Prochlorococcus marinus XMU1419: one gene and its partner. Each later gene encodes a partner of the first gene's protein in a complex. Links are inferred from orthologs where the notes say so. Each region holds a gene or a part of one and is shown on either strand. Other genes may lie near its edges.

Evidence for each region. The genes of interacting proteins can lie anywhere in the genome.
Region 2: the proteins of rpsG (region 1) and tig are in contact, whole or in part, in a crystal structure (PDB 3GTY), measured with the Thermotoga maritima proteins. The link is inferred for Prochlorococcus marinus XMU1419 from one-to-one orthologs. Residues at the interface, in WP_004081843.1 of Thermotoga maritima: Lys34, Lys52, Lys55, Glu59, Arg62, Gln63, Glu66, Asn67, Lys69, Val71, Arg95, Ala109, Lys110, Lys111, Gly112, Arg113, Pro114, Glu117, Glu121, Ile124, Ala125, Tyr127, Asn128, Asn129, Thr130, Gly131, Lys135, Asp139, Arg142, Met143; in WP_004081061.1 of Thermotoga maritima: Glu122, Val124, Val129, Leu130, Tyr133, Glu188, Gly259, Ile262, Tyr263, Glu266, Ser270, Glu273, Gln274, Glu277, Arg308, Gln311, Ile312, Ser315, Tyr316, Glu325, Arg329, Arg336, Leu363, Phe366, Trp367, Arg373, Leu377, Arg381, Leu384, Glu387.

Annotation. Positions count from the first base shown.
Region 1 is NZ_JAAORO010000003.1:385,008-388,849, reverse strand. Bases 1-2,838 are described here. They hold rpsG (30S ribosomal protein S7), read left to right. Parts: upstream 1-1,103; coding sequence 1,104-1,574; downstream 1,575-2,838. Other genes in these bases: fusA (elongation factor G), read left to right, coding at 1,672-2,838; rpsL (30S ribosomal protein S12), read left to right, coding at 705-1,079; gltB (glutamate synthase large subunit), read right to left, coding at 1-514. Outside these bases: more of fusA, read left to right, coding at 2,839-3,747; tuf (elongation factor Tu), read left to right, coding at 3,793-3,842.
Region 2 is NZ_JAAORO010000003.1:523,724-527,180, reverse strand. What follows is about bases 502-3,457. They hold tig (trigger factor), read right to left. Parts: upstream 2,719-3,457; coding sequence 1,285-2,718; downstream 502-1,284. Other genes in these bases: HA151_RS08965 (aspartate-semialdehyde dehydrogenase), read left to right, coding at 2,843-3,457; clpP (ATP-dependent Clp endopeptidase proteolytic subunit ClpP), read right to left, coding at 575-1,219. Also shown: ATP-dependent protease ATP-binding subunit ClpX, read right to left, coding at 1-469. UniProt on the Bacillus subtilis protein: Involved in protein export. Acts as a chaperone by maintaining the newly synthesized protein in an open conformation. Functions as a peptidyl-prolyl cis-trans isomerase.

The DNA of each region.
Region 1 (3,842 bases):
ACAAAAGCCTCTCAATATCTTGGTGATCTTTTTTATCTATGTATAAAATCCACTGACAGATAAATGGCGCATTTGCCTTAGCTAAAGGACCTAAGATTTCATTATTAACAGGAACTTTTCTCCAAGAAGTTTTGTTGACTCTTAATTTTTCTGCTTCCTGATCACATATTGATTTACATTCTTCAATTTTCTCTTTTTTATTTGGCATAAAAACCATGCCTAAACCTCTATTCAAGTCTTGTTTATTTTTTAGATTCAGTTCTTTTTCTAAGTATCCCCATGGAATCGAACATAAAATGCCAGCTCCGTCACCTGAGTCACTATCACCTCCACAACCTCCTCTATGCTCCATGCAACTAAGGCCCTTAAGGGATTGTTTAAGGATCCAGTTGCTTTCTATTCCTTTAATATTTGCTATAAAACCAACTCCGCACGCATCTTTCTCACCAATTATTCCATTTGGGGAATAACTATCTTGATATGGCTCAACGAATCTTTTGATACTCTCTCCCATAGATTATTTAACTTTTTTTAGTTACTTACTCCATTATAAAAATAAATATGAAAATAAATATAAAAAAAATGAATATTTATCAAAGAATTTTAATTTTACAAATTTTTCAAATAAATAATTAAAAAACTTTTAGTTAGTGCTCGTGAAAGGTTATGATGTAAGGATGATTATTTTTATTCAAATATAATAGATGCCCACCATCTCACAATTAATAGGTTCAGAAAGAAAACGTCTGACTAGGAAAACAAAATCTCCTGCATTAAAAGCTTGCCCTGAAAGACGAGGGGTATGTACGAGAGTTTATACATCTACACCTAAAAAACCTAATTCAGCTTTAAGAAAAGTCGCAAGGGTTAGATTAACTTCTGGTTTTGAAGTAACTGCTTATATTCCTGGGATTGGACATAATTTGCAAGAGCACTCTGTCGTTCTACTTAGAGGTGGAAGAGTTAAGGATTTGCCAGGAGTTAGATATCATATAATAAGAGGAACATTAGATACGGCTGGAGTCAAGGATAGACGTCAATCCAGATCTAAATATGGAGCAAAAGCTCCAAAAGACTAATTTGTAAACATCACTTTTAAAAACATGTCACGTCGTAATGCAGCAGTAAAAAGACCAGTTCTTCCAGATCCTCAATTTAATAGTCGTCTTGCTTCAATGATGATTTCTAGATTGATGAAACATGGAAAAAAGTCAACAGCTCAAAGAATATTATCTGATGCTTTTTCTTTAATAAGCGAGAGAACTGGAGGAGATGCAGTCGAATTATTTGAAACAGCTGTGAAAAATGCAACTCCCCTTGTTGAGGTAAGAGCTAGAAGAGTTGGTGGGGCAACTTATCAAGTACCTATGGAAGTACGCCAGGAGAGGGGCACAGCTATGGCATTAAGATGGCTTGTGACATTTTCACGAGCAAGAAATGGTAAAAGTATGTCCCAAAAACTTGCTGGGGAGTTGATGGATGCAGCAAATGAAACTGGTAGTGCAGTTAAAAAAAGGGAGGATACTCACAAAATGGCTGAAGCTAATAAAGCTTTTGCACATTACAGATACTAATTTCATCAAAAAGGTACTTAAGTAGTTTATTATTATTAAAGTTTACTTTTAGAGTGAACTATACTTTTCAAAAATTATTTTATTTGGAGCTTTAAAATTGGCACGCGACTTTCCCCTAGAACGAGTAAGGAACATAGGTATAGCCGCTCATATTGATGCTGGGAAGACAACAACTACTGAAAGAATATTATTTTACTCAGGTGTAGTTCACAAAATAGGTGAGGTTCATGATGGTGCCGCAGTAACAGATTGGATGGCTCAAGAAAGAGAAAGAGGAATAACTATTACTGCTGCTGCAATATCAACTAGCTGGCAAGATCACAGGATTAATATCATTGATACTCCTGGACACGTTGACTTCACTATTGAAGTTGAAAGATCAATGCGTGTCTTAGATGGAGTGATAGCTGTATTTTGCGCAGTTGGTGGAGTTCAGCCTCAGTCCGAAACAGTTTGGCGTCAAGCAGACAGATACTCTGTGCCAAGAATGGTTTTTGTTAATAAAATGGACAGGACTGGTGCAGATTTTCTAAAAGTTAATAAACAAATTAAAGATCGACTAAAAGCGAATGCACTCCCAATTCAGTTACCTATTGGAGCTGAAGGCGATCTTACAGGCATTATTGATTTAGTCGCCAACAAAGCATATCTTTACAAAAATGACTTAGGTACTGATATTGAAGAAGCACCAATTCCATCTGACATGAAGGATGAAGCTGATGAGTGGAGATCCAAGTTAATGGAGAGCGTTGCAGAAAATGATGAAGAATTAATTGAAATATTTCTCGAAACAGGAGAATTATCTGAGGAACAACTAAAAAAAGGAATAAGAGAAGGGGTTTTAAAACATGGATTGGTTCCTGTATTGTGTGGTTCGGCTTTTAAGAATAAAGGAGTACAACTTGTTTTGGATGCAGTAGTGGATTACTTGCCAGCTCCAGTTGATGTAAAACCAATACAAGGAGTTTTACCAAGTGGTAAAGAAGACGTCAGACCTTCAGACGATAATGCTCCGTTCAGTGCACTAGCTTTCAAAGTTATGTCTGATCCTTATGGGAAATTAACTTTTGTAAGAATGTATTCTGGGGTTCTTTCAAAGGGTAGTTATGTTATGAATTCAACAAAAGATGCTAAAGAGAGAATTTCTAGATTAGTCATTCTAAAAGCCGATGAAAGAGAGGAGGTTGATGAATTGAGGGCAGGAGATTTAGGCGCTGTATTGGGTCTTAAAAATACAACAACTGGAGATACTTTATGTAATACGGAAGATCCTATAGTGTTAGAAACATTATTTATCCCTGAACCAGTTATCTCTGTGGCAGTTGAGCCCAAAACTAAAGGAGATATGGAAAAATTATCAAAAGCTTTAACAGCGTTATCTGAAGAGGATCCGACCTTTAGGGTTAGTACAGATCCAGAAACTAATCAAACTGTAATTGCTGGTATGGGTGAATTGCACCTTGAGATTCTTGTAGACAGAATGTTAAGGGAATTTAAAGTTGAAGCTAATATTGGAGCTCCCCAGGTTTCTTACAGAGAAACTATAAGATCAAGTTCTACCGGTGAAGGTAAATATGCAAGGCAAACTGGAGGAAAGGGTCAATACGGTCACGTAATAATTGAGATGGAACCTGCTGAAGTCGGTAAAGGTTTTGAATTTGTTAACAAAATTGTTGGCGGAGCTGTGCCCAAAGAGTACATTGGTCCTGCTTCTAATGGGATGAAAGAAACCTGTGAATCTGGTGTTCTTGCAGGTTATCCACTCATTGATGTAAAAGTAACACTAGTCGATGGTTCATTCCACGATGTAGACTCATCTGAAATGGCCTTCAAAATAGCAGGTTCCATGGCTTTTAAAGACGGGGTTAAAAAATGCAATCCTGTCCTTTTAGAGCCTATGATGAAAGTTGAGGTCGAAAGTCCTGAAGACTTTCTTGGATCTGTAATTGGTGATCTCTCTTCTAGAAGAGGTCAAGTAGAAGGACAATCTGTTGATGATGGATTGTCTAAGGTACAGGCCAAAGTACCCTTAGCCGAAATGTTCGGTTATGCTACTCAACTCCGATCAATGACTCAAGGTCGGGGTATATTTTCAATGGAGTTCGCAAATTATGAGGAAGTTCCTCGTAACGTTGCTGAAGCTATCATTTCCAAGAATCAGGGCAATTCCTGATCTCTAAACCAAAACACTCTTAAACCCTCGATTCTTTAATTCAAAATGGCTCGCGAGAAGTTCGAAAGGAACAAACCACATGTCAACATAGGTAC
Region 2 (3,457 bases), 140 kb from region 1 along the record:
TTTGCGCCAATAATGTTTTCCCACTTCCAGTAGGGCCAATGAGTAAAATATTTGATTTTTGTAATTTAGTTGCTTGTGAATCTGTTGAATTGTTATTTTTACAATCTTCTTTAACTTTCCAAGCTAATCGCTTGTAGTGATTGTATACAGCTACTGATAATATTTTTTTTGCAGATTCTTGTCCAACAACTTGATTATCTAGAAAACTTTTAATTTCTAATGGCTTCGGAATTGAGGTTAATTCTAAAGGAACAGATTTTTTTGGATTATCAGTTGGTAATTTCTTTTTTACTTGCGGAGAGTTGTTAGTGTTCGCTTGATTATCAAGTAGCTCTTCATCGAGAATTTCATTACAAAGATCTATGCACTCATCACAGATATAAACACCAGGACCAGCAATAAGCTTTCTTACTTGGTCTTGTGATTTCCCGCAAAATGAACATTTAAGATGGGCGTCGAATTTAGCCATCGATTATAAGTTTTTAAAGTGAAAGGTGTTAAATATTCCCTATTCACTAGGATTGCTTATAAATATCGATTCGTCATCATATTCTTAAAAAATAAGTATTCCTTGTCACTTTTTGATAACTTTATCAATTAATCCATATTCGACTGCTTCTGAGGGAGATAAAAAGTAATCTCTTTCTGTATCTTCATTAATTTTTTCTAAAGGTTGACCAGTATGTTCGGCTAAAAGCGAATTTAATGTTTTCTTGAGAAAAAGTATTTCTTTAGCTTGTATTTCAATCTCTACTGCTTGACCTTGCGCACCTCCAAGAGGCTGATGAATCATAATTCTAGAATTAGGTAAAGCCAATCTTTTCCCCTTTGCTCCTCCAGAAAGTAGAAATGCCCCCATACTTGCGGCCACTCCAAAGCATATTGTCACTACATCAGGGGATATTTGTTGCATAGTATCGTATATGGCCATTCCTGCAGTTACTGAGCCTCCAGGAGAATTGATATAAATTTGGATATCTTTTTCGGGATCTTCAGCTTCAAGAAATAGTAATTGTGCGACAAGTGAGTCAGAAACTTGATCATTAATACCAGTACCTAAAAAAATAATTCTCTCCCTCAATAGTCTTGAATATATATCAAAAGCTCTTTCTCCTCTACCTGATTGTTCTATAACCGTAGGAATAGCAGCAATAGTTTTATTATTACTTTCGTAAGAACTTATTGAGCTTTGGATTAAATGTTTTTTTTCTGAGTTCACAAATTAGTTTTCGTCTTATAGGTAATTTAAGGGGTTTTTGTTTAATTAGTAGGAAATTTCATAAATTATTTTTTTTCTTTTTTATTTTGAGTTTTTGTAGTTTTTGTAGTTTTTGTTTTTTTTGTTGCAGTTTTTGTAGCTTTTGTTGTTTTGGAGGTTTTGGTTGCTTGAGAAGTTTTTGTAGTTTTTTCTTTTATTTCAGAATTTTCTTCAAGCCAAATTATCAATTTTTCTTTAAGTAAATCGTTACTTATTACTTCTGTTAATTTTTTAATATCTATTTGTTTTGAAGATTGAGAGATTGCATCTTCATATTCTTTCATTTTTAAATCAATTTCACTTTTATTAATTGTTATGTTTTCTTTTTCTGCTAATGCTTTAAGAGCTAAATTTCTTTGAACATTTTTTTCAGCCTGAGGTCTTGTAGACTCTGCTAATGACTTAACTAATTCAGGAGTGAAAGTAGATTTAACATCAAGACCTTGTTGAGCAAACCTTTGCGCTGTTTGTTCAATATTATTTCTCACTTCTATATCAATCATAGATTTTGGGATTTCAGTAACCAATTCGTTTGTTAAGGCATCTAGTAAAGCTTCAATTTTGATATCTTTTTGAGTTTTTTCAAAATTGTCTTTAAGTTGTTTTTCAATATCTTTCTTTAACTCTTTTAATGATTCCTTATTTCCAGATTGTTTTGCAAAATCGTCATTAAGCTCAGGTAATTCTTTTTCCTTAAGATCCTTAAGATTTACTTCAAAGATTGCTTCTTTGCCTCTTGAATCTTCATGAGAATAATCTTCAGGGAATTTAAGGTTAAGTGTTTTCGTATCACCAATTTTCATCTTTACGATTCCCTCAACGAATCCAGGAATCATTTTGTTCTTTTCTAACTCAAGATCCATTGATTCACTCGTACCACCATCAATCTCTTTACCAGAATCTTTATATTTACCTTTGAAACTAACTACAGCAATATCCCCTAATTTTGCTGCTCTGTTGGTAACTGGAATAATGTTTGCAAACTGATTTCTAGATTTTTCTAGAGCTTCATCTATTGACTTTGGATCAAATTTAGTTTTTGAGATTTCAACACTAAGTCCTTTTGATTTTTTTAGTTTTAATTCGGGTGCAACATCAGTTTGAAGAGTAACCTTAAGTGATTTATCAGGACTAAACTTTGCAAGTAAAGATTCAAATCCATCTACCAACTCTGGCTCACTAAGTGGCTCTATAGATTTGATTTTTAATGCTTCTTGCCAGGATTTATCAATGATTTTTTCTAGAGCAGAAGCATGTAATTGTGTGATGCCAATTCTTTGGATTAAGACTTGTTTAGGAATCTTCCCAAGTCTAAACCCTGGAATTTTAGCCGAACGACTAATGGTAGTGATTGTTTCATTTACACACGTTTTGCATGTCTCAGATGGTATTTCTAATTCGAATGAAATTCTACTTTGAGGCAGAGGTGTTGTTTTGACTATTAGTGCATCTTTAGCCATGTTTTTCTAAGTTATTACTATGAGCCGAATCTTAATTATTTCACATTATGTGATTTCCTTGAAAGTTAATTTTTTGATAAAGTAAAAAAAATAGTCAATCTATTTATAAAAATCATTTTAAAGAGTGAGACAATCTCCGTATTTGCCTAATAGGCCATTAAAAGTTGCTGTTTTAGGTTCTTCAGGTGCTGTGGGATCTGAATTGCTAAAAATTCTTGAACAACGTGATTTCCCAATATCAGAATTGGTATTGCTTTCATCAGAGCGGTCAGAAGGAAAAAAAATTATTTGGAAAGATGAAGAATTAGTTACAAAAAAAACAACTAAGGAAGAATTTAAGAATCTTGATTTAGTTTTGGCTTCAGCTGGTGGAAGTATTTCAAAAAAATGGTTGTCTACCATTATTGATCAAAATGCTTTATTGATAGATAATTCAAGTGCTTTCAGATTAGATAAGAATGTTCCTCTTATAGTTCCTGAAGTTAATGCTAGTGAAGTACTTAATCATGATGGGGTAATAGCGAATCCAAACTGCACTACCATTTTGCTGACATTAGTTTTAGCTCCATTAAACAAACTTTCTACTATTCAAAGAGTTATTGTCTCAACATATCAATCTGTCAGTGGTGCAGGCCAACTGGCGATGGAGGAACTAAAACTTTTAACTGAACAATATCTTCAAGGAAATCCTCAAAAAAGTGAAGTTTTGCCATACTCCCTTGCTTTTAATTTGTTTTTA